DNA from 3 places in the Streptomyces sp. NPDC051104 genome. Region 3 is predicted to be linked to each of the others. Evidence: riboswitches for the same ligand, from Rfam matches in the RefSeq annotation. Region 3 holds a riboswitch; each other region holds the start of a gene.
What was found. A riboswitch is a leader RNA that binds a small molecule or an ion and turns the genes downstream of it on or off. The one in region 3 is predicted to bind S-adenosylmethionine.
Positions count from the first base shown of each region.

Region 1: linked by a shared signal. The riboswitch ahead of thrC (threonine synthase) and the one ahead of AB0N14_RS28555 (aminotransferase class V-fold PLP-dependent enzyme) in region 3 are both predicted to bind S-adenosylmethionine.
Region 2: linked by a shared signal. The riboswitch ahead of AB0N14_RS13040 (amino acid ABC transporter permease) and the one ahead of AB0N14_RS28555 (aminotransferase class V-fold PLP-dependent enzyme) in region 3 are both predicted to bind S-adenosylmethionine.

Region 1 is NZ_JBFBBS010000014.1:22,195-31,755, reverse strand. It holds gene AB0N14_RS20740 (extracellular solute-binding protein) at 1-141, shown strand, start outside; gene AB0N14_RS20735 (DUF3263 domain-containing protein) at 206-433, shown strand; gene otsB (trehalose-phosphatase) at 603-1,448, shown strand; gene AB0N14_RS20725 (trehalose-6-phosphate synthase) at 1,580-3,013, opposite strand; gene AB0N14_RS20720 (glucosyl-3-phosphoglycerate synthase) at 3,111-4,136, opposite strand; SAM riboswitch class I at 4,330-4,473, shown strand; gene thrC (threonine synthase) at 4,492-5,772, shown strand; gene AB0N14_RS20710 (MoaD/ThiS family protein) at 5,825-6,100, shown strand; gene AB0N14_RS20705 (cold-shock protein) at 6,547-6,750, shown strand; gene groL (chaperonin GroEL) at 7,157-8,782, shown strand; gene AB0N14_RS20695 (NADH:flavin oxidoreductase) at 8,997-9,561, shown strand, end outside.
Region 2 is NZ_JBFBBS010000007.1:75,422-84,982, reverse strand. It holds gene AB0N14_RS13050 (hypothetical protein) at 24-635, opposite strand; gene AB0N14_RS13045 (glutathione S-transferase C-terminal domain-containing protein) at 1,126-2,010, shown strand; SAM riboswitch class IV at 2,099-2,208, shown strand; gene AB0N14_RS13040 (amino acid ABC transporter permease) at 2,535-3,518, shown strand; gene AB0N14_RS13035 (amino acid ABC transporter ATP-binding protein) at 3,515-4,300, shown strand; gene AB0N14_RS13030 (transporter substrate-binding domain-containing protein) at 4,377-5,402, shown strand; gene AB0N14_RS13025 (putative leader peptide) at 5,420-5,614, shown strand; gene AB0N14_RS13020 (LLM class flavin-dependent oxidoreductase) at 5,738-6,949, shown strand; gene AB0N14_RS13015 (NtaA/DmoA family FMN-dependent monooxygenase) at 6,970-8,346, shown strand; gene AB0N14_RS13010 (hypothetical protein) at 8,364-8,735, opposite strand; gene AB0N14_RS13005 (NADP-dependent isocitrate dehydrogenase) at 8,883-9,561, opposite strand, start outside.
Region 3 is NZ_JBFBBS010000027.1:53,427-62,987, forward strand. It holds gene AB0N14_RS28525 (c-type cytochrome) at 1-129, shown strand, start outside; gene AB0N14_RS28530 (Rieske 2Fe-2S domain-containing protein) at 126-1,184, shown strand; gene AB0N14_RS28535 (cytochrome bc complex cytochrome b subunit) at 1,181-2,818, shown strand; gene trpD (anthranilate phosphoribosyltransferase) at 2,955-4,019, shown strand; gene AB0N14_RS28545 (PRC-barrel domain-containing protein) at 4,113-4,469, shown strand; gene AB0N14_RS28550 (hypothetical protein) at 4,496-4,666, shown strand; SAM riboswitch class IV at 4,747-4,863, shown strand; gene AB0N14_RS28555 (aminotransferase class V-fold PLP-dependent enzyme) at 5,050-6,411, shown strand; gene AB0N14_RS28560 (Lrp/AsnC ligand binding domain-containing protein) at 6,753-7,034, opposite strand; gene AB0N14_RS28565 (rhomboid family intramembrane serine protease) at 7,031-7,762, opposite strand; gene AB0N14_RS28570 (hypothetical protein) at 7,920-8,159, shown strand; gene AB0N14_RS28575 (NYN domain-containing protein) at 8,194-9,543, shown strand.

The sequences.
Region 1 (9,561 bases), on a different contig from region 3:
GTCGGCAAGACGTCGTGGGCGACGGTCAGCGCGGACATCAAGAACCGGATAGGCAAGGCGGTCGGCCCGGACGGCAGCCCGGCGGCGATCCTGGGCCAGCTGCAGCGGGCGGCCGTGACGGCCGACAGCTCCGCGGGCTAGCCGGGATACGTGCGGGTAGGCAGGGGGACCCCCGGACGGGCTCGTGATTGGCTACCGTTCCCGCATGGACGACCTGAACCCCAGAGAGAAGGCCATCCTGGCCCTGGAGGGCCGCGGTTTCTCCGGGCCGGGGGCCAAGGAGCGGGCCATTCGGGAGCAGCTCGGTCTCGCCCCCGTCCGCTACTACCAGCTGCTCAACGCCCTCCTCGACGACCCCAGGGCCCTCGCCCACGCCCCGGTCACCGTCAACCGCCTCCGCCGCATCCGAGAGGCACGCCGCGCGGAACGCTGAGCCGTGAGCCGTGAGCCGTGAGCCGTGAGCCGTGAGCCGTGAGCCGTAAGCCGTAAGCCGTAAGCCGTAAGCCGTAAGCCGTGAGCCGCGCCGGGCCTGCCGGCGCGCGCCCGGCGCGCCCCCGTGACCCCGTGGGTGCGCCCGGCCGCGCGCCGATAGGGTCGGACCCATGGGCAGCCACACGGACTCCTTGCCGACGCCCGCCACCCCGGCCGGGCGTGACGGTCTCGACGCCATCCTCGCCCGGCCCGAGCGGGCCGTCCTCGCCTTCGACTTCGACGGGACGCTCGCCCCGATCGTCCCCGACCCCGACCAGGCCCGCGCCCACCCCGACGCGGTCTCCGCCCTCGCGGCCCTCGCCCCGAAGGTCGCCTCCGTCGCGGTCGTCACCGGCCGTCCCGCCGGCGTCGCCGTCCGCCACGGCGGCTTCGCGGGCGTCCCCGGACTCGACCACCTCGTCGTCCTCGGCCACTACGGCGCCGAACGCTGGGACGCCCGCACCGGCACCGTCACCGCTCCGGCCCCCCACCCGGGAGTCGCCGCCGTCCGCGCCGAACTCCCCGGCCACCTCGACGAGATCGGCGCCTGGCGCGGCACCTGGATCGAGGAGAAGGGCCGCGCCGTCGCCGTCCACACCCGCCGCGCCGAGGACCCGCAGGCCGCCTTCGAGGCCCTGCGCGAACCCCTCGCCGACCTCGCCGCCCGCCACGGCCTGATCGTCGAACCCGGCCGCATGGTCCTGGAACTGCGCCCGCCGGGCATGGACAAGGGGGTGGCCCTGTCGGAGTACGTCCGTGAGACCGGTGCCGAAGCGGTCATGTACGCCGGCGACGACCTCGGCGACCTCCCCGCCTTCGCCGCCGTCGACAAACTCCGCTCCGACGGCGTCCCCGGCCTCCTGATCTGCAGCGGCAGCGACGAGGTCACGGAGTTGGCGAAGAGGGCGGACCTGGTGGTCGACGGCCCGCAGGGGGTTGTACAGCTACTGAGGACATTGGCAGAGAGGCTGGCGTAGAGCGCGCCCCTTGAGGGGCGCGGGGCCGTGTCGATATGCGGCTCCGCCGCGATGGGGGTCCCCCTGTTCGAGCGAAGCCGAGAACTCGGGGGAGCGACAAGCCCCCGTCGGCCCGCACCCGAAAAACGACCTCAAACCTCCAGCGCAGCCAACTGATCCAAGAACCACCGGGCCGGCGGAAGCGCCGTAGCCTGCGCGGCAAGCCGCTTCGAGCGCTCCGCCCGCTCACCCACCGGCATCGACAACGCCTCGTGCAAAGCCTCCGCCGTGCCCCGGATGTCGTACGGATTGACCGTCACCGCGTCGTCGCCCAGCTCCTCGTACGCCCCGGCCTCCCGCGACAGCACCAGCGCACACCCCTGGTCCGACAGCACCGGAACCTCCTTGGCGACGAGGTTCATGCCGTCCCGGATGGGGTTCACCAGGGCGACGTCAGCGAGCCGGTACGCGGCGAGGGAGCGCGCGAAGTCGTCCTTGACGTGCATCTCGACCGGGGTCCAGCCCGGCGTCCCGTACCTTTCGTTGATCTCCGCGGCCACCCGCTGGACCTCCGCCGTGTACTCGCGGTACACGGCCAGGTCCTGGCGGGACGGGTACGCGAACGCCACGTGGACCACCCGATCGCGCCACTCCGGACGGGACTCCAGCAGCTCCTCGTACGCCAGCAGACCCCGCACGATGTTCTTCGACAGCTCCGTGCGGTCCACCCGCACGATCACCTTGCGGGGGCGGCCGTCGGGGCCGGTGCCGATCTGCTCCCGCAGGATCGCCATCCGTTCGTCCACATCCGGCCGGTGCGCCCGCTCGCGCAGGAAGTCCGCGTCCGCGCCCAGGCCGTGCACCCCGATCCGGGTGTTCCCCAGCCCGCCGACGAGCGCCTCGCAGCACTTGGTGAAGGCGTCCGCCCACCGCTGGGTGAGGAAGCCCAGCCGGTCGGCGCCCAGCATGCCGCGCAGCACCTGACCGGCGATGTCGTCCGGAAGCATCCGGAAATAGTCCACCGGTGCCCACGGCGTGTGCGAGAAGTGACCGATCCGCAGGTCCGGCCGCAACTGCCGCAGCATCCCCGGGACCAGCGTCAGGTGGTAGTCCTGCACCACGACCGCCGCCCCCTCGGCCGCCTCCTCGGCCAGCGCCTCGGCGAACGCGCGATTGTAGGTCTCGTACGACGCCCACGCGTGCCGGAACTCCCTGCCGAAGACCGGCTCGAGCGGCGTCTGGTACAGCATGTGGTGGACGAACCACAGCACCGAGTTCGCGATGCCGTTGTACGCCTCGGAGAACACCGTCGCGTCGATGTCGAGCATCCGGACCCGCCGGCCGCCGGTGTCGGCCGGATCCAGTGCGCCGCCCGTGCGGCGTACGGCCTCGCGGTCGCCGTCGTTCAGGGCCGCGCACACCCAGACCGCGCCCGCGTCGGGGCCGATCGCCGACAGGCCCGACACCAGGCCGCCTCCGCCGCGTTTGGCGGTGAGCTGCCCGGACTCGTCCAGCGCGTACGAGACGGGGCCGCGGTTGGAGGCGACGAGGATGCGGGCGCCGTGCGCATGCTGCGTGGAAGCCATGCCACGAAACCTAGCCCGAGGCGAATACGCTCAAACGTACGGTTCGGCCGTATGCGGAACCGTGTCCGCCACGTCCGGGCATCCGGCTGCGCACGGTTCAGGCCACCTTTCGTTCCATGTACTCGGCGATCTCCGCCATCGGCGGCCTCTCCTCCGTGTCCACCGAGTACGTCCGGGGCTCGAAGCCGCCCTCGACCCGTTCGAACTGCGTGAGGGCCGGGCGGACCAGATGACCGCGGGCCAGGCGGAGCTGGGCCGTGCGGTAGATCGCGGCGGCCATGCGGCCGAGCGCCTGGCCGTCCTGGTGGCGGTGCTTGCGCACGCCGACGTCGACCTGGGCCAGCGCGTCCAGGCCCACCAGGTGCAGCGCGTCCACCAGCATGCCGAGCTCGACGCCGTACCCGACCGGGAAGGGGAGCCGTTCCAGCAGGGAGCGGCGGGCCGCGTACTCGCCGCCGAGCGGCTGGACGAATCCGGCGAGCAGCGGCCAGTGCATGTTGAGCAGCGGGCGCGCCATCAGTTCCGTGACGCGGCCGCCCTGTCCCGCCGTCTTGTCGTAGGCGAGCGAATCCGACTCGGTGCCGGAGGCGAGCGGATCCGACTCAGTGCCGTAGGCGAGCGAATCCGACTCGGTGCCGAGCGGACGGTCGTACATCGCCTTCACCAGGTCCACGTCCGGGTCGGTGAGCAGCGGGCCCACGATCCCGGTCACGAAGTCCGAGGAGAACTCCTTCAGGTCCGCGTCGACGAAGCAGACGATGTCCCCGCCGGTGACGAGCAGGGAGCGCCACAGCACCTCGCCCTTGCCCGGCACGGCCGGTATGCGCGGCAGGATCGTGTCGCGGTGCACCACCCTGGCGCCGGCCGCGGCGGCGACCTGGGACGTGCGGTCGGTGGAGCCGGAGTCGACGACGACGATCTCGTCGACCAGCGGAACCTGCCGCACGAGGTCGTGGCGGATGACGTAGACGATCTCGCCGACCGTCTCCTGCTCGTTGAGCGCGGGCAGCACGACGCTGACCGAGGAGCCCGAGGCTCGTTTCGCGGCCATGATCTGGTGGAGCGGGCGATCGGTGACGGACCAGGAGCGGGTGCTCAGCCAGCGCTCGACTTCTTCCAGCACAGTCTGCGGCTCCTCACGTTCGTACGGGGTGGGGGGTGAGTCGGGGACGGTCGAACGGTCTCTCTTGTGATCCATCTCGCGGTTCGGACGACTATCTCAACTCTCCCGGCCGTCGGTTACAGTCTTGAACAACGCCGGTGACCATCGCATGTCGGGGCCCACCCTGGCCCGCGCCGGCGAAACAACCGCATACAGCTCATCCAGAGGGGCAGAGGGACACGGCCCGGTGAAGCCCCGGCAACCCTCCAGTCGGTTCTCGTCCTAGCAGGCGAGGCTCCCGGCTCGGGAAGGTGCCAATTCCGTCTCACGGCGAGATGCGTCGTGAGGAAGATGAGGAGAAAGGGCCTCGCCTGACATGGCTGTGCAGACAGTTGCAAGCACCACCGATTCCGTGGACCTCGGCCCCGCCGCGGCCCTGTCCTGCCGCGAGTGCGGCCACCGGGTGCCGCTCGGCCCGGTCTTCGCCTGCGAGGAGTGTTTCGGCCCGCTGGAGGTCGCCTACGACTTCTCGGGCTACGACACCGAGGAGCTGCGGAAGCGCATCGAGGCGGGCCCCGCGAACATCTGGCGCTATGCGCCGCTGCTGCCGGTCCCGGCGGACGTCGCCGACAAGCCGAACCTCAACCCGGGCTGGACCAAGCTCGTCAAGGCCGACAACCTGGCGCGCGAGCTGGGCGTCACCGGCGGGTTGTATGTGAAGGACGACTCCGGTAACCCGACGCACTCCTTCAAGGACCGCGTGGTCGCCCAGGCCCTCGAGGCGGCGCGCGTCTTCGGCTTCACCACCCTGTCCTGCTCCTCCACCGGCAACCTCGCGGGCGCGGTCGGCGCCGCGGCGGCCCGCGCCGGCTTCCGCTCCTGCGTGTTCATCCCGCACGACCTGGAGCAGGGCAAGGTCGTCATGGCCGCGATCTACGGCGGCGAGCTCGTCGGCATCGAGGGCAACTACGACGACGTGAACCGCTTCTGCTCCGAGCTGATCGGCGACCCGGCGGGCGAGGGCTGGGGCTTCGTCAACGTCAACCTGCGGCCGTACTACGCGGAGGGCTCCAAGACCCTGGCGTACGAGATCGCCGAGCAGCTCGGCTGGGAGCTGCCGGACCAGATCGTGGTGCCGATCGCCTCGGGCTCGCAGCTGACGAAGATCGACAAGGGTCTGCAGGAGCTGATCAAGCTGGGGCTCGTCGAGGACAAGCCGTACAAGATCTTCGGCGCGCAGGCCGAGGGCTGCTCGCCGGTGTCGACGGCGTACAAGGCGGGCCACGACGTCGTACGGCCGCAGAAGCCGGACACGATCGCCAAGTCGCTGGCGATCGGAAACCCGGCCGACGGCCCGTACGTCCTGGACATCGCCCGCCGCACGGGTGGCGCCGTGGAGGACGTGACGGACGAGCAGATCGTCGACGCCATCAAGCTGCTGGCGCGCACCGAGGGCATCTTCGCCGAGACGGCGGGTGGCGTGACCGTCGGCGTCACGCGCAAGCTCATCGAGAACGGCGTCCTCGACCCGGCGAAGACGACGGTCGTCCTCAACACCGGGGACGGTCTGAAGACGCTGGACGCGGTGGCCGACACGGGGCTGACCGCGACGATCCGTCCTACCCTCGAGTCCTTCCGTGAGGCCGGTCTCGTCTGACCTCCGCCCGCCACAACCCACCAGCCGTACCCCGACCGGAGGTCATCCCCCGATGAGCGTCACCGTCCGCATCCCCACCATCCTGCGCACCTACACGGGCGGGCAGGCCGAGGTCACCGCCGAGGGCGCGACCCTCGCCGAGGTCATCGCCGACCTGGAGAAGAACCACACCGGCATCGCCGCCCGCGTCCTGGACGACCAGGGCAAGCTGCGCCGCTTCGTCAACGTCTACGTGAACGACGACGACGTCCGCTTCGAGCAGGGTCTTCAGACCGCCACCCCGGAGGGCGCGGGCGTCTCCATCATCCCGGCGGTCGCGGGCGGCTGACGGTCGTTCGGACGCGCGATCCTTACCCTCGGTAACGCATGTAACCGAGTTCATCGAATTGCCCTCTCCGTGAGAGAAACGGAGGGGGCAATTCTGCATGGTTGAGCGGGGTACAGTTGGGGAACGCGCTCCCGGACTCCCCTTCCGGGTCCGCGATCACCTGCCGCGCGCCCGACAAGAAGCAGCCAAACTGTGCAGGGCTTTTGCGCCATTCATTCCCTTTGCCCGGCCCGACTTGCCCTGAATTCGGGTGAATTCTCCGTACATTCCCGACCGGTCGGGCCCCGAATTCTCGTCCGATTGACCTGTTGCAGACGGCAGTTGGACAGATACATTCAGCCGCGGTCGACGCGTTCCGGCGCACGCCCCCAACCGTTGGGGGCGAGGTCTGACCCGGATCCGCGAAGTGTGGATCTGTGCAAGGGCCAGTAATAGGGGAGTTAGGCATGGCTCAGGGCACCGTCAAGTGGTTCAACGCGGAGAAGGGGTACGGCTTCATCGCGGTCGACGGTGGTGCGGACGTCTTCGTCCACTACAGCGCGATCCAGATGGACGGCTACCGCACCCTTGAGGAGGGCCAGCGGGTCGAGTTCGAGATCTCGCAGGGTCAGAAGGGGCCGCAGGCGGACATGGTTCGCCTGGCCGGCTGAAGTTACGCGCCGACGCTGAACTGTTCGACGTGTCGAGGGGCTCGTATCCCGTCCGGGGTACGGGCCCCTCGGTCGTGTCCGGCCACCGGCTCTCCAGGGGGCGCGCAGCGGCGTCCACCTGCGGATCATGCTCCCGAGTTCACCCTCTGGTCCCGGGAGCCGTTTGCGCCCGCCCGTCACCCGACCACCACCCCTCAACGAGCCCGCTCCGCGGGCGCGCCTTGCACTCGGACGGGGCGAGTGCTAATCATTGGCGTTAGCACTCTGAAGGTGAGAGTGACAACAGATGGACCGGGTCGGTGAGGCCGCGGGCCGGGTGGGGCAAGGAACCTCCGGCCGGGCCGTCCGTCGCGGGCGCGGGCGCGGTCCGAAGGAATCACCCCCAGTCCTGGAGGGACCACTTCACATGGCCAAGATCATCGCGTTCGACGAGGAGGCGCGGCGCGGCCTCGAGCGCGGCATGAACCAGCTCGCGGACGCCGTCAAGGTGACCCTCGGCCCCAAGGGCCGGAACGTCGTCCTCGAGAAGAAGTGGGGCGCCCCCACGATCACCAACGACGGTGTCTCCATCGCCAAGGAGATCGAGCTCGAGGACCCGTACGAGAAGATCGGCGCCGAGCTGGTCAAGGAAGTCGCCAAGAAGACGGACGACGTCGCCGGTGACGGTACGACCACCGCGACCGTCCTCGCCCAGGCCCTGGTCAAGGAGGGCCTGCGCAACGTGGCCGCCGGCGCCAACCCGATGGCCCTCAAGCGCGGCATCGAGAAGGCCGTCGAGGCCGTCTCCGCCTCGCTGCTCGAGCAGGCCAAGGACGTCGAGACCAAGGAGCAGATCGCCTCCACGGCCTCCATCTCCGCCGCCGACACCCAGATCGGCGAGCTCATCGCCGAGGCGATGGACAAGGTCGGCAAGGAAGGCGTCATCACCGTCGAGGAGTCGCAGACCTTCGGTCTGGAGCTCGAGCTCACCGAGGGCATGCGCTTCGACAAGGGCTACATCTCGGCGTACTTCGCCACCGACATGGAGCGTATGGAGGCCGTCCTCGACGACCCGTACATCCTGATCGCCAACTCCAAGATCAGCTCCGTCAAGGACCTGCTCCCGCTCCTCGAGAAGGTCATGCAGTCCGGCAAGCCGCTGCTGATCATCGCCGAGGACGTCGAGGGCGAGGCCCTGTCGACCCTGGTCGTCAACAAGATCCGCGGCACCTTCAAGTCCGTCGCCGTCAAGGCCCCGGGCTTCGGCGACCGCCGCAAGGCCATGCTCGGCGACATCGCCATCCTCACGGGCGGCGAGGTCATCTCCGAGGAGGTCGGCCTCAAGCTGGACAACGCGACCCTGGACCTCCTGGGCCGCGCCCGCAAGGTCGTCATCACCAAGGACGAGACCACGATCGTCGACGGTGCCGGCTCCGCCGACCAGGTGCAGGGCCGGGTCAACCAGATCCGCGCCGAGATCGAGAACAGCGACTCCGACTACGACCGCGAGAAGCTGCAGGAGCGCCTGGCGAAGCTGGCCGGCGGCGTGGCCGTCATCAAGGCCGGTGCCGCCACCGAGGTGGAGCTGAAGGAGCGCAAGCACCGCATCGAGGACGCCGTCCGCAACGCGAAGGCGGCCGTCGAGGAGGGCATCGTCGCCGGTGGTGGCGTGGCCCTGGTCCAGGCGGCGCAGAACTCCTTCGAGAAGCTGGACCTCGAAGGTGACGAGGCCGTCGGCGCCGAGATCGTCCGCAAGGCCCTGACCGCCCCGCTGACCCAGATCGCCGTCAACGCCGGCCTCGAGGGCGGCGTCGTGGTGGAGAAGGTCCGCAACCTCACCCCGGGCCACGGCCTGAACGCCGCGACCGGTGAGTACGTGGACATGATCGCCGAGGGCATCATCGACCCGGCGAAGGTGACCCGTTCCGCGCTGCAGAACGCCGCCTCCATCGCCGCGCTGTTCCTCACCACCGAGGCCGTCATCGCCGACAAGCCGGAGAAGGCCGCCGCGCCCGCCGGTGGCGGCATGCCGGGCGGTGACATGGACTTCTGATCCTTCCGAGGATCGGTACCAGTCCTTCCGTACGAGGGCGGCACTCCCTGTCTGTGGCAGGGGGTGCCGCCCTCGGGCGTGTCCGGGATCACGCGGGCGTTCCGCCCGGCCGGGAATGTGGGCCGGCCCATAGGCCGTTGCTTCAGAAGCTGCAACAATGCGCGCGCACATACCAGTCGGTTAACACAGCGATCCCTCCCGAGGAGCCCCTCACGTGACCGTCACCACGCCCGCCTCCCGCGCGGCCCAGATCCTGTCCCGCCCGATCGCGCTGGGTGGCCTCACCGTCCCGAACCGGATCGTGATGGCGCCGATGACCCGCATGTTCTCCCCGGGCGGCATCCCCGGCGAGGACGTGCGCTCCTACTACGCGCGCCGCGCCGCCGCCGGCGTGGGGCTGATCGTCACCGAGGGCACCTACGTCGGCCACGAGTCGGCCGGCCAGAGCGACCGCGTCCCGCGCTTCCACGGCGACGAGCAGCTCGCGGGCTGGGCCAAGGTCGCCGAGGACGTGCACGCCGCCGGGGGCACGATCGTCCCGCAGCTGTGGCACATCGGCATGGTCCGCAAGCAGGGCGAGCCCCCCTTCTCGGACGCCCCCGCCGTCGGACCGTCCGGCCTGGTCACCGCGGGCGCCGAGCCGACGGGCAGGGCGATGACCCAGCAGGACCTGGACGACGTCACCGACGCGTTCGCCCAGGCCGCCGCGGACGCCGAGCGCATCGGCTTCGACGGCGTGGAGATCCACGGCGCCCACGGCTACCTCGTCGACCAGTTCC
Region 2 (9,561 bases), on a different contig from region 3:
GAGTCGCTACACGGGCCGACTGATCAAGAGGCCGGAGGCGTGGGGAAATCCGTCACGAAGGTGCACGGTACGTTGATCGGTCGGCCCGGGCCCTGCTGGCCCGAGGCCGTGGTGCAAGTGCCCTCCTGCACCTGTCCATTCGCGGTCAGCACGGAGACGTACACGACAGCATCTCTCTCTGCCAGCGTGGCGTCGATGACGTTGTTCGGGCCTCCCACCGGCAGCCAGCCACTGACAGCGTGTCCCGCGTCCGTACCCGTCTCGGCGACTGTCAGGACGTACACCTGCCCGTTGCATACCACCGAGATGTACTTGGTGTCCCCATGGACGACCGAGTCGATGTCGAAGCAGCCCGAGGGCGGCTTGGTTTCCGTGGGCGAAGCCGTAGGGTACGTGGGCCTGGGCTTGGGACACTTGTCCTTGTCGTGGTCGCCACCGGGGAGGCCCGCGCGGTGCTCGCAGTCGCCGCCGTGCGCCGCGGTCGTGTGCGGGGTGTGGCTACGTGCGGCGGCCACGGTCGGGGTGACCAGACCGGCCGCCACCACCAGTGCGAGCGAGGCGAACTTGCTGGCCCTCTTGTACCTGTCGCGCGCCAGCGGCCCGAGCGGCGAAGGGGCCCTGCCTTCAGGACTCATGTAGGTGCTCCTTAGTTCGAGCGGTCCGGGGGTATTTCCCGAATCCGAAGGGAGCTTTGCGCGCTCGCGCCACATCGCTCGGCAGGCCCTGCCGAAAGGGGTCCATATGTCAGCAAGTTGGACGAACCGGCTGCCTCCAGTCGAGGGAGCCACCAGTCGAAGCGTCGCGCTCACTCCTCGACCACCCTCTTGACGCGGCCCGAGGCCGGATCGACACTGCCGGTGGGATTTCCTAGTGGACAGGTAGGGAAACATGGGGCGCCTGAGGCCGGTCATCAGCCGTGTTCATCGCACGCGCCGGCAGTCCCTCCTGCTGACCTCCCGCCGTCACATCGATCTGCTGCGCGTCTGCAGCGCGAGCAGCCACCGGCGCTGAAACCGGCGGAGCCACGCCGCGCCGCCGCCACCCCGCGCCGTTCGCGCCGGGGAGCGCCGCCTGCCCGTGGGCCACCACCTCCATACCCTCGCGTCCCAGAACCCCGGGAGAGACATGTCCGCCCATGCCCTGACCGCACTCCCGTCCGCACAGCCGGTCCCCGCCTTCCGCGGCCGGATCGGCTGCGACGCGCGCAGCGGCCACTACGCCGTGCCGCGCCGCTACCGTCTCCACCTGTCGCTGGCGTGTCCGCACTGTCTGCGGATAGCCATCACGCACAGCCTGCTCGGCCTCGTGGACGTCTGTCCCGTCACGCTGCTGCCCCCGGTGCCCGACGGCCCTGGCGGCGAGTACTCCGCGCTGCGTCCGCTGTACGAGGCCAGTGCCCACCGCTACCCCGGAGCCGCCCTGGCACCGGTGCTCAGCGACGACTGGTCGGGCCGGATCGTCAGCACCCACGCTCCGGACATCGTGCGCGACCTGGCGCGGCACTTCGGCACGGACCACCCCGCGCTGTATCCGCAGGGTGCGGACGCCGAGATCGAGGGTGTCCGGCGGCTGTGCGAGCAGGGCATCGACGCGGCCGCCCAGCGCGCCGGACGCGTCGACGCCGACCCGGAGCAACGGGACGCCGCGCTCACCTCGCTGCTGTGCACCCTGCGGTCACTGGAGGGACGGCTCGCCCGGCAGGAGTACCTGCTCGGCGACCAACTCACCGCAGCGGACGTGGAGTTGTGGGTCAGCCTGGTGCAGCTCGACACCGTGCACCGCTGGCACCTGGACGCCGCCGCGGTGCACCGCATCGCCGACCACCCGCACCTGTGGGCGTACGCCCGCCGGCTGGCCGCCCACCCCGCCTTCGGTCCGCACCTCGACCACGCCGGCATCGCCCGACGGCACCACGCGCACTGTCGGGGACTCGAGGCCGCGGGCGCCGCGGTGCAGATCCTGGACTGGGCCTCCCACGTCCCCAACGACGCCGCCACCCGCACCGGTTGAGGGGCAGGACGGCGCCGCCGAGCACGTATCACCTGCCGGACGCACGTTGACATCGCTTGCGGCGCCTGTATTGACTTACGGCCAGAAAGGTCATGAGCGTCAGCGACAAGCCCTGGCTGGCTGACCGGCAACCCTCGCACCGCGGTGGGGTGCCCCAGGTGACGACCCGACCGGATGACGTTTCGGTAAGCGCGTGGCCCCCCGGGCCGGAAGAACGACGGAGACAGTGATGTACGCAGCCTCGAGGACAGCCGCAGTGCGGCTCCGTGGCTGCGTCCTGCTGTGCGCCAACCGTTCAGTCGACCTGCTCCGCGTCAACAGCGCACTGTGTACCACCCCGGGCTCTGCCCGCTGTCACGGCTGACGGCGTTCTGAATCCCTGACGCGCACCGCCGCCGCGGTGTGCCCTCGTTCCGTCCCGTCCCCGGTGCACTGCGCTTCACCAGCCTCGTCACGCCGCGGCCCGTGCCGCCAGGCGGTGCCGTGGCGCGCCGCCCGGGCGTTCGACTCCGCTGGAGCCTGTCATGAGTGAACCCCCCGGAGCCGCCGTGTCGCTCGCCCCGGCGCCGCCTGGCGCAGACACCGCGGCCAAGCCCCCCGCGGCCCAGCGGGTACTGCCCCTGCGCCGGCCGGGCCGCTGGATCGCCACGGCGGTCGTGCTGGTCCTCGTCGCCCAGTTCGTCCACGGCCTGGTCTCCAACCCGTTCTACCAGTGGGACCGCTTCGCCTACTGGTTCCTGCGCCCCACCATCCTCGACGGGCTGCTCATCACGCTCGAAGTCACCGCGCTCAGCGCCGTGTTGGGCCTGCTCGGCGGAATCGTGCTCGCACTGGCCCGGCTGTCGAAGAGCCCGGTCCTGCGCGCGGTCAGCTGGACGTACGTGTGGGCGCTGCGCTCCACACCGCTGATCGTGGTGCTGATCCTCCTCTACAACTTCAGCGCCCTGTACAAGACGCTGAGCGTCGGCGTGCCCTTCGGCCCGGCCTTCTTCAGCTTCGACGAGTCCAAGCTCGCCACCGATATGGTCGTCGCCGTCGTCGGACTGAGCCTGAACGAGGCGGCGTACGCGGCGGAGGTGGTCCGCGGCGGCATCCTCTCGGTCGACCAGGGCCAGCACGAGGCGGCCGCCGCGCTCGGCCTGCCGAAGGGCCACCAGTTCCGGCGGATCGTCTTCCCGCAGGCCCTCAGGTCCATCACCCCGAACTACGTCAACCAGCTGATCGGCCTGGTCAAGAGCACGTCACTCGTGTTCTACGTGTCGCTGCTCGACCTGTTCGGCTCCGCGCAGGCCATGGGCAGCACCTACCCCGGCGACATCGTGCCGCTGCTGCTGGTCGTCACCGTCTGGTACCTGATCCTGACGAGCCTCGTGTCCGTCGTCCAGTTCTACGTCGAGCGGTACTACGCCCGCGGCGCCACCCGCGCGCTGCCGCCGACCCCGTTGCAGAAGCTCCGCACCGGTCTCGCCGATCTGCGGGCCCGTGCGCGCAGGGAGGCCGCCGTATGACCACCGACACGCTTCAGACCCGCCCCGCCGCCATCCAGGTGCACGACGTGCACAAGGCGTTCGGCGCCCACCAGGTGCTGCGCGGCGTGGAGTTGACCGTACGGCCGGGCGAGGTGACCGTGATCCTCGGCCCGTCCGGCTCCGGCAAGTCCACCCTGCTGCGGGTGATCAACCACCTGGAGAAGCCCGACCGTGGCTATGTCAGCGTCGGCGGCGAGCCCATCGGCGTGCGCCGGCACGGAGACCACCTCAAGGAGCTGAGCGAGCGGGTCATCCTGGGCCAGCGCAGCCGCATCGGATTCGTCTTCCAGAACTTCAACCTCTTCCCGCACCTGACCGTGCTGGAGAACGTGACAGCGGCGCCGGTGGCGACCGGCAAGCTGACCAAGCCGGAGGCCCGGGACGTCGCCCTCGACCTGCTCGGCCGGGTCGGACTCGCCGACAAGACCGGCGCCTACCCGCGGCAGCTCTCGGGCGGCCAGCAGCAGCGCGTCGCCATCGCCCGCGCGCTCGCCCTGCGGCCCGGCGTCATCCTCTTCGACGAACCCACTTCGGCCCTCGACCCCGAACTCGTCGGCGAGGTGCTGGCCGTCATCAAGGACCTGGCCGGCGGCGGCACCACGCTGGTCATCGTCACCCACGAGATCGGCTTCGCCCGCGAATGCGCCGACCGGGTGATCTTCATGGACGACGGCCGGATCGTCGAACAGGGGCCGCCCGCCGAGGTCCTCGACAACCCGCGGCACGAGCGGACCCGGGACTTCCTGAGCAAGGTGCTCTGAACCCGCCGGTTCCGCGTTCCTCTCCAAAACCTCCCCCCACGCCACCACCGCCACCGCTCACCGGACAAGGACAGCCATGCCCACCCTCAGTCTCCGCACCCGACTCCTGCGCGGTCTCACCGCAGGCACCGCCGTCGCCTCCCTCGCCGCCGGACTCGCCGCGTGCGGGGGCAGGAGCGACACCGCCACCAACACGGACAGCGCATCCTCCGGCACGGTCACCGTGGGGCAGCTCTCCAACGGCGCCGCCACGCAGACCGCCCTCGAGGTGTCCGAGGTGAAGTCCCTCAACGCCGAACTGCCCGCCGCCATCCGCAAGAGCGGCAAGCTGGAGATCGGCATCGGCGCCCTGCCCTCCGGCTTCGCACCGCTGGCGTACGTGGGCAGCGACCAGAAGACCCTCACCGGCGCCGAACCCGACTTCGGCCGCCTGGTGGCCGCGGTCCTCGGCCTCAAGCCCGAGCTGAAGAACTTCACCTGGGAGAACCTGTTCGTCGGCATCGACAGCGGCAAGGTCGATGTGGCCTTCTCCAACGTCACCGACACCGAGGAGCGCAAGAAGAAGTACGAGTTCGCCTCCTACCGGCAGGACAACCTGGCCTTCGAGGTGCCGAGGACGAGCACCTGGAACTTCGACGGCAACTACGAGAACCTCGAGGGCAGGACCGTCTCGGTCGGCTCGGGCACCAACCAGGAGAAGATCCTCCTGGAGTGGAAGGCGAAGCTGGCCAAGGAGGGCAAGAAGCTCACCGTCAAGTACTACCCGGACCGCAACGGCACCTATCTGGCGCTGTCCAGCGGCAAGATCGACGCGTACTTCGGCCCCAACCCCGGTATCGCCTACCACATCAGGCAGGTCGCGAACACGCCCCAGGCGACCCGCAACGCGGGCGAGTTCTCCGGCGCCGGCGAGTCCCTGCAGGGGCTGATCGCGGCGACCGCGAAGAAGGACAGCGGGCTCGCGAAGCCGCTCGCCGACGCCATCAACCACCTGATCAAGACCGGCCAGTACGCCAAGTGGCTGGCCGCCTGGAACCTGTCCAACGAGGCCGTCGCCAAGTCCGAGGTCAACCCGCCCGGGCTGCCGCTCGACAACTCCTGACCGAAGGGATTCCCGGAGTGCGGAACAGACGGCGGAGCCGGGCTGTTGTCGTTGACGACGAGCTGCGCGCCACGACGGCCGTACGGACGGAGGTGCAGGACGTGACCCGTACCGTGCACGCCCGCGTCCTGAACCCGTCCCGCCGTCCGCTTCTGCACTCCCGGGCCCACATCGATCTGCTGCGCGTGGCCGGCGCGCTCTGTTGCTCCTGACCGTCCCCAGCCTTCGGCCGGGGCCCCCACCTCGCCGCGCCCGCCCTCCGCCGCGCCCGCCCTCCGCCGCGCCCGCCGGCGCCGGCCGGCCATCTCGTACGGACTTCAGGAAGGCACCCACTCGTGTCCTCGACTTCCCCTTCCCACCTGCACCTTGCCGTCGCCCTGGACGGCACCGGCTGGCATCCCGCCTCCTGGCGCGAGCCCGTGGCCCGGCCCCGGGACCTGTTCACGGCCGGCTACTGGGCCGACCTGGTCACCGAGGCCGAAGGCGGTCTGCTCGACTTCGTGACCATCGAAGACGGGCTCGGACCCCAGTCCTCCCACTTCCTCGACCCGGACGAGCGCACCGACCAGGTACGCGGACGCCTGGACGCCGTGCTCATCGCCTCCCGTGTCGCGCCACTGACCCGGCACATAGGGCTGGTGCCGACCGTGGTGGCCACCCACACGGAGCCGTTCCACATCTCCAAGGCGATCGCCACTCTGGACTACGTGAGCACGGGCCGTGCGGGCCTGCGCGTACAGATCACCGCACGTCCGAACGAGGCCGCGCACTTCGGCCGCCGCACGATCCCGAGGATCGACGCCTACGACAGCCCGGCCGCCCTGGGCGTCGTGACCGACCTCTTCGACGAGACCGCCGACTACGTCGAGGTCGTCCGGCGCCTGTGGGACAGCTGGGAGGACGACGCGGAGATCCGGGACGTCGCCACCGGCCGCTTCATCGACCGGGACAAGCTGCACTACATCGACTTCGAGGGCAGGTTCTTCAGCGTCAAGGGCCCGTCCATCACGCCCCGACCGCCGCAGGGCCAGCCGATCGTCACCGCTCTCGCCCACCAGACCGTCCCCTACCGGCTGGTGGCCCGCCAGGCCGACATCGGCTACGTCACCCCGCACGACGCGGACCAGGCCCGGGCGATCGTCGCCGAGATCCGCGCCGAGCAGGAGACGGCGGGCCGGGCCGGGGAGCCGCTGCACGTCTTCGGCGACCTCGTGGTCTTCCTGGACGACGACCCGGCCAGGGCCACGGCCCGCAAGGAGCGCCTGGAGGATCTCGCCGGACACGAGTACACCAGCGACGCCCGCGTCTTCACCGGCACCCCAGCTCAACTGGCCGATCTCCTGGAGGAGTTGCGGTACGGAGGACTGACCGGCTTCCGGCTGCGCCCCGCTGTCACCGGCCAGGACCTCCCCGCCATCACCCGCGGCCTGGTCCCCGAGCTCCAGCGCCGTGACGTCTTCCGCCGCGCCTACGAGTCCGACACCCTGCGCGGACTGCTGGGGCTCGCCCGCCCCGCCAACCGCTACTCCACAGCCGTCACCGCCTGAGCCGGAGGGACCCGCAGACCATGAGCAAGCCGCTGAAGCAGATCCATCTGGCCGCCCACTTCCCGGGCGTCAACAACACCACCGTGTGGAGCGACCCGAAGGCCGGCAGCCACATCGAGTTCAGCTCCTTCGTGCACTTCGCGCGCACCGCCGAACGGGCCAAGTTCGACTTCCTGTTCCTCGCCGAGGGCCTGCGCCTGCGCGAACAGGGCGGGAAGATCTACGACCTGGACGTCGTGGGCCGCCCCGACACCTTCACCGTGCTCGCCGCCCTGGCCGCCGTCACCGACCGGCTCGGCCTGACCGGCACCATCAACTCCACCTTCAACGAGCCCTATGAGGTGGCCCGCCAGTTCGCCAGCCTCGACCACCTCTCCGGCGGACGATCGGCGTGGAACGTCGTCACCTCCTGGGATGCCTTCACCGGCGAGAACTTCCGCCGCGGCGGCTTCCTGCCGCAGGAGGAGCGCTACTCCCGGGCGAAGGAGTTCCTGGCCACCGCGAACGAACTCTTCGACTCCTGGCACGGCGGCGAGATCCTCGCCGACCAGGCCACCGGCACCTTCCTGCGGGACGCCAAGGCCGGCGCCTTCGTCCACCGGGGAAAGCACTTCGACATCCACGGCCGGTTCAACGTCCCGCGCAGCCCGCAGGGCCGCCCGGTCGTCTTCCAGGCGGGCGACTCCGAGGAGGGCCGCGAGTTCGCCGCCTCCAGTGCCGACGCCATCTTCAGCCGGCACGCCACCCTGGAGGCGGGCCAGGCCTTCTACGCGGACGTCAAGGGCCGTCTGGCCAAGTACGGGCGGGGACACGACCAGTTGCTCATCCTGCCCGCCGCGACCTTCGTCCTCGGCGACACGGACGCGGAGGCCGAGGATCTGGCCCGCGAGGTGCGCCGGCAACAGGTCAGCGGTGCCACGGCCATCAAGCACCTGGAGTTCGTCTGGAACCGGGACCTGTCGGCGTACGACCCGGACGGCCCGCTGCCCGACATCGACCCGAACGTGAGCGAGGAGCACATCTCCCGCGGCCGTGCCCAGGTACGCATGTACCGCGACCCGCTGGCCACCGCCCGCGAGTGGCGGGAGCTCGCCGTCGTCAACAACTGGTCCATCCGCGACCTCGTCATCCACACCGGCAACCGGCAGACCTTCGTCGGCTCCCCGTCCACCGTCGCGAAGACCGTCAACGAATTCGTGCAGGCCGACGCCTCCGACGGCTTCATCCTGGTCCCGCACATCACCCCCGGCGGCCTGGACCCGTTCGCCGACAAGGTCGTCCCGCTCCTGCAGGAGCAGGGCGTCTTCCGCACCGACTACGAGGGCACGACCCTGCGCGACCACCTGGGCCTCGCCCACCCGGACACCGGGGCGCCCAGGGAGCGAGCGGCGTCGTAAGCGTGCCGTCCGGCGGGTCACTCCTTCCAGTCGAGCTGGTCCTCGGGAGTGCCCACGCTCCGTCCGTACGCCACCGCTTCGGCGCGGCCCTGGGCATCGCCGCGCCGATAGCGGAACACCTTCCCGGCGAAGACGACCACCCGGTCGTCCCCGACCACGAAGTCCGAGTACCAGCCCATGTCCGGCTCCAGCGCCTCAGCCAGGGCCTGCGAGAGGGCGGTCGCATGGGAGTCGTCCGTCTCGAACTCGACGAAGGTCCAGGTGGACGGCTGCCCGGCCCGGGCACTCCTGGAGACGTCGATGCGGGTCACCTTGCGGATGCGCAGGCCCTCCGGCTCGAACACCGCACCGGTGCGCAGACTTTCGCCGATGACATACCCGTTGATCACAGCTCGCCTCGCCCTCTCCGACCACGCCGACACCGACCACGTTAGGCCCCGGTACTGACAACGGGGGTGGTCAGCCGAACCATGCGCGACCGCCCCGGCCGGATCGGATCCGGCCGGGGCGGCTGTCACGCGGACAGGGCTGCCGTCCTACGCGAGCGACGCCAGCGCCTCGTTCCAGGTCGCCGACGGACGCATGACCTCGGCGGCCTTCGCCGGGTCGGGCTGGTAGTAGCCGCCGATGTCGGCCGGCTTGCCCTGGACGGCGTTCAGCTCCTCGACGATCTTCTGCTCGTTGGCGGAGAGCGTCTCGGCGAGCGGGGCGAACGCCTTGGCCAGCTCGGCGTCGTCGGTCTGCCTGGCCAACTCCTGCGCCCAGTACAGGGACAGGTAGAAGTGGCTGCCGCGGTTGTCGATGCCGCCGACGCGACGGGTCGGGGACTTGTCCTCGTTCAGGAAGGTCGCCGTGGCGCGGTCGAGGGTGTCGGCCAGCACCTGGGCACGGGCGTTGCCCGTGACCTTCGCGTACTGCTCGAAGGACGGCACCAGGGCGAAGAACTCACCCAGGGAGTCCCAGCGCAGGTAGTTCTCCTTGACCAGCTGCTGGACGTGCTTCGGGGCGGAGCCGCCGGCGCCCGTCTCGAACAGGCCGCCGCCCGCCATCAGCGGGACGACCGACAGCATCTTGGCGCTGGTGCCCAGCTCCAGGATGGGGAACAGGTCGGTCAGGTAGTCGCGCAGCACGTTGCCGGTGACGGAGATGGTGTTCTCGCCGCGGCGGATCCGCTCCACGGACAGCTTGGTCGCCTCGACCGGAGAGAGGATCCTG
Region 3 (9,561 bases):
GGCGGTCTCAAGCTGGGCGGTCTCGGCCCGGTCTCCGAGGGCCTGTTCGCCTGGATCTTCGGCCTCGGCGCGCTGATCGTCGTCGCCGTCTGGGTCGCCGCTCGGACCGCAAAGGCCAAGAAGTCATGAGTAGCCACGACATTCCAGAAGAGAACCTGCCCGCTGAGCAGGACACCGAGTCCGGTGCGGTAGCCGTCGCGGACGAGGAGAACCCGTTCGCCGACCCGGGGCTGCCGCCCCACGAGCACCGCATCCAGGACATCGACGAGCGGGCCGCCAAGCGCTCCGAGCGCACGGTCGCCCTGCTGTTCACCGTGTCGATGCTGGCCACCCTCGGCTTCATCGCCTCGTACGTCGGGATCCCGAACGACAAGTCGATCTACGTCTTCCCGCTCGGGCACATCAGCGCGATGAACTTCGCGCTGGGCCTGACGCTCGGCGTGGCGCTGTTCGCGATCGGCGCGGGCGCGGTCCACTGGGCCCGCACCCTGATGTCCGACGTGGAGATCGCCGACGAGCGTCACCCGGTGGAGGCGTCCCCCGAGGTCAAGGCCAAGGTCATGGCCGACTTCCGGCAGGGCGCCAAGGAGTCGGTGATCGGCCGCCGCAAGCTGATCCGCACCACGATGCTCGGCGCGCTGGCCATGTTCCCGCTCTCCGGCCTCTTCCTGTTGCGCGACCTCGGCCCCCTGCCCGGGACGAAGCTGCGCCACACGATGTGGTCCAAGGGCAAGCTCCTCGTCAACATGAACACGAACCAGCCGCTGCGTCCCTCGGACGTCCAGGTCGGTTCGCTCACCTTCGCCAAGCCCGAGGGCCTGGAGGAGACCAGCGAGGACTTCCAGGTGGAGATCGCCAAGGCGGCGCTGATGATCGTCCGGCTCCAGCCGGAGAACATCAAGGACAAGAAGGAACTGTCCTGGTCCCACGAGGGCATCGTGGCGTTCTCCAAGATCTGCACCCACGTCGGTTGCCCGATCTCCCTGTACGAGCAGCAGACGCACCACGTCCTCTGCCCGTGCCACCAGTCCACCTTCGACCTCTCCGACGGTGCCCGGGTCATCTTCGGCCCGGCCGGTCACGCCCTGCCGCAGCTGCGCATCGGCGTCAACGCGGACGGTTACCTCGAGGCGCTCGGCGACTTCGAGGAGCCCGTCGGTCCTGCCTTCTGGGAGCGCGGATGAGCACTACAACGAGCAACGGGTCCGCGTCGCGCGGACGGGCGCCGGCCGGCGAGCGTGTCGCCGACTGGGCCGACGGACGCCTGGGCATCTACACCCTGGCCAAGTCGAACATGCGGAAGATCTTCCCCGACCACTGGTCGTTCATGTTGGGTGAGGTCTCCCTCTACAGCTTCCTCATCCTCATCCTCACGGGTGTGTACCTGACCCTGTTCTTCCACCCGTCGATGAACGAGGTGGTGTACCACGGCAGTTACGTGCCGCTGCAGGGCCAGCTGATGAGCGAGGCGTTCAACTCGACGGTGCACATCAGCTTCGACGTCCGCGGCGGTCTGCTGGTCCGGCAGATCCACCACTGGGCGGCGCTGATCTTCCTCGCCGGCATGTTCGTGCACATGATGCGCGTCTTCTTCACCGGCGCGTTCCGCAAGCCGCGTGAAATCAACTGGCTGTTCGGCTTCCTGCTGTTCGTCCTCGGCATGTTCACCGGCTTCACCGGTTACTCGCTCCCGGACGACCTGCTCTCCGGCACCGGTGTCCGCTTCATGGAGGGCGCGATCCTGTCCGTGCCGATCGTCGGCACGTACCTGTCGTTCTTCCTCTTCGGCGGCGAGTTCCCGGGCGGCGACTTCGTGGCCCGGTTCTACTCGGTCCACATCCTGCTGCTGCCGGGCATCATGCTCGGCCTGGTGGTCGGCCACCTGATCCTGGTCGTCTACCACAAGCACACGCAGTTCGCGGGCCCCGGCAAGACGAACAACAACGTCGTCGGCATGCCGCTGATGCCGGTGTACATGGCCAAGGCCGGAGGCTTCTTCTTCCTGGTCTTCGGCGTCATCGCGGCCGTCGCGGCGATCGCCACGATCAACCCGATCTGGGCCATCGGCCCCTACCGTCCGGACCAGGTGTCCACGGGCGCCCAGCCCGACTGGTACATGGGCTTCTCCGAGGGCCTGATCCGTACGATGCCGGGCTGGGAGATCAACTTCTGGGGTCACACGCTCGTCCTGGGCGTGTTCATCCCGCTGGTGATCTTCCCGCTGGTCCTGGTCGCGATCGCGGTCTACCCGTTCATCGAGGCCTGGGTCACCGGCGACAAGCGCGAGCACCACATCCTGGACCGGCCGCGCAACGCGCCGACGCGCACCGCGTTCGGTGCCGCCTGGATCTCGTGGTACTTCGTACTGCTGGTCGGTGGTGGCAACGACCTGTGGGCCACCCACTTCCACCTGTCGATCAACGCGATCACCTGGTTCGTCCGCGTCGCCTTCTTCGTGGTACCGGTGCTCGTGTTCATCGTCACCAAGCGGATCTGCCTCGGCCTGCAGCGCCGGGACCGCGACAAGGTGCTGCACGGCCGCGAGTCGGGCATCATCAAGCGGCTGCCGCACGGTGAGTTCATCGAGGTCCACGAGCCGCTCAGCCAGGAGCAGCTGCACACGCTCACGGCGCACGAGCAGTACAAGCCGGTCGAGCTCGGCCCGACGGTCGACGAGAACGGTGTCGAGCGGAAGATCAAGGGCTCCGCGAAGCTGCGTGCCAAGCTCAGCAACGCGTACTACGGGGAGAACAACCAGATCCCCAAGCCCACGGTCGAGGAGTACAAGGAGATCACGAGCGGCCACGGCCACCACTGATCGCTGCACGCCACGCCACGGTAGGAGGGCCCCGTCCGGTGTTCGGACGGGGCCCTTCGCCATGCCCCCGGCTGGATAGGGTGGACCCGTTGGAGACTCGCGTCCCTAGTCCGGGACACCGACCCAGGAGCGGCTTATGAGCGCTGTGCACCCCGCTGGAGGCGACACCGCGGCGGGCCGTTCCTGGCCCCAGGTGCTGAACGGGCTCCTCGAGGGCCGCGACCAGAGCGCGGACGACACGGCCTGGGCGATGGACCGCATCATGCGGGGCGAGGCCACGGACGCGCAGATCGCCGGGTTCGTGGTGGCGCTGCGGGCCAAGGGCGAGACCGTCGAGGAGATCACCGGTGTGGTCCGGGCGATGTACGAGCACGCCAACGTGATCGAGGTGTCGGGCCGCACGGTCGACATCGTCGGCACGGGCGGCGACGGCGCGAAGACGGTGAACATCTCCACGATGTCGGCGCTGGTGGTGGCCGGCACGGGCGCGAAGGTCGTCAAGCACGGCAACCGCGCGGCCTCGTCGGCGTCGGGCTCGTCGGACGTCCTGGAGAAGCTGGGCGTCAACCTCGACCTGACGCCCCAGCGGGTCGCGCAGGTCGCGGAGGAGGCGGGCATCACCTTCTGTTTCGCGGTGAAGTTCCACCCCGCGCTGCGCCATGTCGCCGCCGCGCGCGGTCAGCTGGGTATCCGGACGGTCTTCAACGCCCTCGGCCCGCTGACCAACCCGGCGAAGGTGAAGGCCCAGGCGGTCGGCGTCGCAGACCCGCGCCTGGCGCCGATGATCGCCGGGGTACTCGCCGAGCGCGGCAACTCCTCCCTGGTGTTCCGCGGCGACGACGGCCTCGACGAGCTGACGACCACTGCCACCTCCCACGTCTGGATCGTCCGCGACGGCAAGGTCACCGAGGAGACCTTCGACCCGCGGGACGCCGGTATCGAACTGGTCCCGGTGGAGGCCCTGCGCGGCGGCGACCCGTCCCACAACGCCGAGGTCGCCCGCCGCCTCCTCGACGGGGAGACGGGCCCGGTACGGGACGCCGTCCTGCTGAACTCGGCTGCGGCGCTGGTGGCGCTGGAGCCGGGCGATGGCCCGCTGGCCGACCAGATCCGCACCGGCATGGCCAAGGCCGCCGAGTCGATCGACTCGGGCGCGGCCAAGCGTGCCCTGGAGCGGTGGGTGGCCGCCAGCAACGCCTGACGCCGAGCGCGCCCGCGGAAAAGGCCAGGTCAGGCTGGCTGGAGTAAAGTGAGTAAGTGGCAGCTCTCCCCGCGGGCCGCAAGGAGGCTGGGCATGATCCATTCAGCCGATATCCGCGAGTGGCGCAACCGGGACGTGATCGACGCCAAGGGCCGCAAGATCGGCTCCCTTGAGGCGGTCTACGTCGACACCACCACCGATACGCCGGCCATGGTCACCGTTCGCACCGGAGTGCCGACCCGGCACAGGCTCGTCTTCGTCCCCCTGGACGAGGCGACCGTGGGACCCGGGTACGTCCAGGTGGCGCACTCCAAAGGGCGAGTGCGCAAGGCGCCGTCCATCGGCGTGGACGACGTCCTGCCGGTCGAGCGGGAAGAAGAGATCTTCAAACACTACGACAGGGCCTATGAGCCCGGTGCCGACGGCGGACGCCGCCTCGCGCGCCGCTGACCCCCGGGCCGAAAGAAGTGGTCACCATGGCGGTCTTCCTGTTCCTGATCCTCGCGGCGGTCGCCCTCGGCATCATCGGCGCGGTCGCGAAGGGGCTGTTCTACCTCCTGATCATCGGCATAGTGGTGTTCCTGGCGAGCCTCGTCCTGTTCGGCATGCGCTGGGGGAGGCGCTCGAAGCACCACCTCGTTCGATGACGCACCGGGACGGGTCCGCCCGTCCCGGTATACGGACAGAAGTTGCGAGCAGGTGATCACCTGCCGTAATTTTCACATCAGGTCATGAGCGACAGTCATTCGGCCCCGGCCGGCTGTCCGGCAACCCTCCGTCCGTGGCGGGGTGCCCCGGGTGAAGACCAGGTCGCAGGCAGCGAGGTCTGCGGCAAGCGCGGACCCCTCGTGTCTTCCAGGGGTCCTGGTCGTTCGAGGGAGCCTTCCGTGAGCAAGCGAATGCGTTAGGGCCGCAGAGCCCCGCCTCCGCACCCCTTTTTTCCTTTCACCTTCTCCGTGCCGTGCACACCGCCGCGCCCGTGCGCGCCTCCGGCACCGGTGAGTCTCGCCTGCCCTACGGGAGTACACCCATGTCCGTCTCCACCCTTGCCGCCGACCAGGCCGTCTCTGCCCCGCTGCCCGTTCTGGGCCGTGATGTCACCGTCCCGCTCGTCACCGGCGGCGACGTCACCTACGCCGCGCTCGACTACGCGGCCAGCGCCCCCGCGCTGCAGCGCGTCTGGGACGACGTGGCGGCGTACGCGCCCTACTACGGCAGCGTCCACCGCGGCGCCGGCTACCTCTCCCAGCTGTCCACCGACCTGTTCGAGAACGCCCGCCGCACGGTCGCCGCGTTCCTCGACTGCCGCGACAGCGACCAGGTGGTCTTCACCCGCTCCACCACCGACTCGCTCAACCTCCTCGCCGCCGCCCTCCCGGCCGACTGCCAGGTCTTCGTCTTCGAGACCGAGCACCACGCCTCCCTGCTGCCGTGGCGGGACGCCCGGGTCACCTACCTCGACGCCCCGAGCAGCCCCCGGCAGGCCGTCGAGACCCTGGAACGCGCCCTCGCCGACCGCGACCCCTACGGCCCGGCCCTGGTCTGCGTCACCGGCGCCTCCAACGTCACCGGCGAGCTGTGGCCGGTACGGGAGCTGGCGGCGGCCGCCCACGCGCACGGCGCCCGTATCGTCCTGGACGCCGCCCAGCTCGCCCCGCACCACCCGGTGTCCGTCAAGGACCTCGATGTGGACTGGGCCGCCTTCTCGGGCCACAAGCTCTACGCCCCCTTCGGCTCCGGCGTCCTGGCCGGCCGCGCCGACTGGCTGCGCCAGGCCCAGCCGTACCTCGCGGGCGGCGGCGCCAGCCGCAAGGTCACGCGCAGGACGGACGGAGGAGTGGACGTGGAGTGGCACGACACGGCCGCCCGTCACGAAGCCGGCTCCCCGAACGTGATCGGCGCCTACGCCATCGCCTCCGCCTGCAAGGCCCTCACCGAGGCGGGCTTCGACACCCTGGTCGCCCGCGAGCAGCACCTGATCCGCAACGTCAGGGAGGGTCTCGCCGACGTCCCCGAGGTCAGGATCCTCTCCCTCTTCGGCGACGACGCCCCCCGCGTCGGCGTGATCTCCTTCGTCGTCGAGGGCTGGAACAGCTCCCACTTCGCCGCCGCTCTCTCCGCCGAGTACGGCATCGGCGTCCGCGACGGCCTGTTCTGCGCCCACCCGCTGGTCCGCACCCTGCTCGGCAGCGACCCCCAGACCCAGGGCGAATGCGGCGCCCCCGAGGCGGAGCCCGGGGAGAAGTCCCTCAACGCGATCCGGGTGAGCTTCGGCGCCGGCACCCCCGACGAGCATGTCGAGCGCTTCGTCAAGGCCGTGAAGGAACTGGTCAGCGACGGCGCGCGGTGGCAGTACCGCACGGAGAACGGCCGCTGCGTCCCGGCGGTCTGAGTCCTCACAGGGGCCGGTGAGGCGGCGTCAGGGCCTGTCAGACAATTCCCGTCTGCCCCGCGGCGTCTGGCACGCACTCCCCCAGAGGGGAACCCCCGGCCGCGTTGCCGAAACGCCCGCGTGGCTCCTCGCCCAAGCTCTCGGCATCGCTCGAGCAGGGTGCCCCCCATCGAGGGCGCTGGGGGCACCCCCATCGAGGGCGCTCGGGCGCCTTGCGATCGCACGCTCCCCCCGGCTCGCACCGGCTTCACTCGGCTCGCGCGGGGGCGCCCCCCCGATCGCCGCCCGCGGGGGCCGCCCTTCGAGCGGACGACGGGAATTGTCAGACAGGCCCTGGCCGATCAGGAGTCCAGCCCGATCGCGAACGCCGCCTCCAGGTCGTGCTGGGAGTACGTACGGAACGCCACGTGGGTGTCCGTCGCCTCGACTCCCGGGATCTTGCTGATCCGCCCGGGGATCACGTCCGCCAGCTCCTCGTGCTCCTTCACCCGCACCATGGCGATCAGGTCGTACGTCCCCGTGACGGAGAAGACCTCGCTGACGGAATCCAGCGAGGCGATCCGCTCCGCGATCTCGGGGATCCGGTCCACGCTGGTCTTGATGAGCACGATCGCGGTGATCACGGCTGCTGTTCTCCCTCGGGGGCCTCGGCTGGTGGTTTCACCCTACTGGTACGCGTATAGCGCACCCACGCGTAGAGGAACCCCAGCGAGAACCCCACCAGGTGGGCCAGATACGCCACGCCGGGCCCCTGGGCGGCCCGGCCTGCCGCCATCCACTGCAGGGACGCCCAGAACGGCAGCACCACCCAGGCCGGGAACCTCAGCGGCAGGAAGAACAAGAACGGGAAGAGACTGGTCACCCGCGCCTTGGGGAAGAGGAACAGGAACGCACCCAGGACCGCGGAGATCGCCCCGGACGCTCCGACCAGCGTCTGCGCCGACGCGGCGTTGGCGGCCGCGTACCCCAGCAGCGCCAGACAGCCGCAGCCCAGGTAGAACAGGGCGTACTCCACATGCCCCATCCGCTCCTCGGCCATGGCCCCGAAGACGTAGAGGAAGAGCATGTTGCCCAGCAGATGCACCCAGCTGCCGTGCACGAACAGCGCGGTCGCGGGCGTGAGCGCCGCCCGCGGCGCCCCGCTGAACAGCTCCACCGGCACCACGCCCCAGCGGGCGAAGTAGGCCCGCTGCGCGGCGAGCAGCGCGTCCCCGGTCCCGTAGGTCGGACTCAGCCCCGCGGCCGGTCCGACGACGAAGAGCGCGCAGCACAGGACGATCAGCCCGTACGTCACCGGCGCCGACTGTCCGCGCAGCGCTCCCACGGCCGTCCTGGTCCAGGTGCTGATCATGGTATAGAGCATGGCGTAACCGGACCGATCCGCACAGAGTGCCTCGCCGCCGTGGAACGGGCGGGCGGCGGGTACTCGCCAGGCCGTAGGGTTACGAGCCACACGCTCCAGGGAAACTGGCGCATCACGGAGACTGGAAGAAGGAAGAGCACCCACGATGACGGTTCCCCTGCCGACGGAGACGACCCGCTGGCGCTGCACGCTCTGCGGCAACCTCACCCGTTTCGACGTGACCCGCTCGTCGAAGGTCGTCGAGTACATGCACCTCGATCTGGCAGGGGAGCCGAAGGTGGAGGAGCGCGAGGTGGTCAGTGAGACCATCGAGTCGGTCCGTTGCCGTTGGTGCAACGCGGTCGACCAGGTGGAGCTCGTGGACAGGCCGGGTGCCGGCTCCTGAGGGAGGCGGCCCCGCAGGGCGTATGGGGTGAGGGATGGCTGAGACCACAGGCGGGGAGCCGGTCGACGGCACCGCTGAGGTGCTCGACCGCCCGCTGCCCGACGGCGTGCGCCGCCGGGTCGTGCAGATCGTGTCCGACGGCTTCGGCGGGCTGACCCTCGCCGAACTGCCCGCACAGCTGCGGCAGTACGGCCGGTTCACCCCGACCCGCCGGGCCAAGTTCGCCGGCAACGCCATGGCGGCGGCCGTGGAGACGGACGCGCTGTTCCGGCAGCGCATCGCCGAGAAGCTCAGAGAGGCGCAGCCGGAGCTCACCGCTGCCCTCGACTCCGGCTCGCCGCCCCCGGCCGCGGACCCGCTCGACGTGGCGGCCGCGGCCTATGTAGTGCGCCCGGCGGGCTGGGTGAAGCTGGTGACCGCCGCCGGCGAGGAGGCCCAGCGCGTCGACGCCGAGCGTGCCGACGAGGAGAGCCGGGCCGAGCTGGAGCGGCTGCGCGCGGAGCTGGCGGCCGCGCGCGAGCACACCCGCACCGAGACCGAGCGGCTGCGGGCGGAGCTGGACGCGGCGCGCAAGGAAGCCGACTCGCTTCACCGCAAACTGCGAGCCGCCCTCAGTGACGTCAGACGCGGCGAGGCCGCCCTGCGCAAGGCCCAGGGCGAGATCGAGGCGGTGCGCGCCGAAGGACAGGCCCAGCTCTCCGCCGCCGAGAGCGAGACCCGGCGGCTCAAGGCGCGCCTCGGCGAGGCGGAGGCCACCCTGGAGGCCACGCGCAGGGCGGCGCGCGAGGGGCGCAGCGTCGAGGACATGCGGGTACGGCTGTTGCTCGACACCCTGCTCGACGCGGCCCAGGGGCTGCGCCGTGAACTGGCGCTGCCACCGGTCTCCGTACGGCCGGCGGAGACCGTGGACGCGGTCGAACCGGGACGAATGACCCCGAAGGACATCGCCGCCCGTGCGCTGTCCGAGAACGATCCCGCGATTCTCGACCAGTTGCTCGCACTGCCCCAGGTGCATCTGGTCGTCGACGGCTACAACGTCACCAAGACCGGCTATCCGCAGATGCCGCTGGAGAAGCAGCGCCTGAGGCTCCTCGGTCAGCTCTCCCAACTCGCCGCTCAGACCGGCGCCGAGGTCACCTGTGTCTTCGACGGGGCCGAACTGGCCGCACCGGTGCTGCTCGCGCCGCCGCGCGGGGTGCGGGTGCTGTTCTCCAAACCGGGCGTCACCGCCGACGAGTTGATCCGCCAGCTGGTGCGCGCGGAGCCGCCGGGCCGGCCCGTCATCGTGGCCTCCACGGACCGCGAGGTGGCCGACGGGGTCGCGAGGGCGGGAGCGCGCCCGGTGGCTTCGGCGGTGTTGCTGAAGCGTCTCTCGCGCGGCTGAAATCGGACCTGAGGTCCC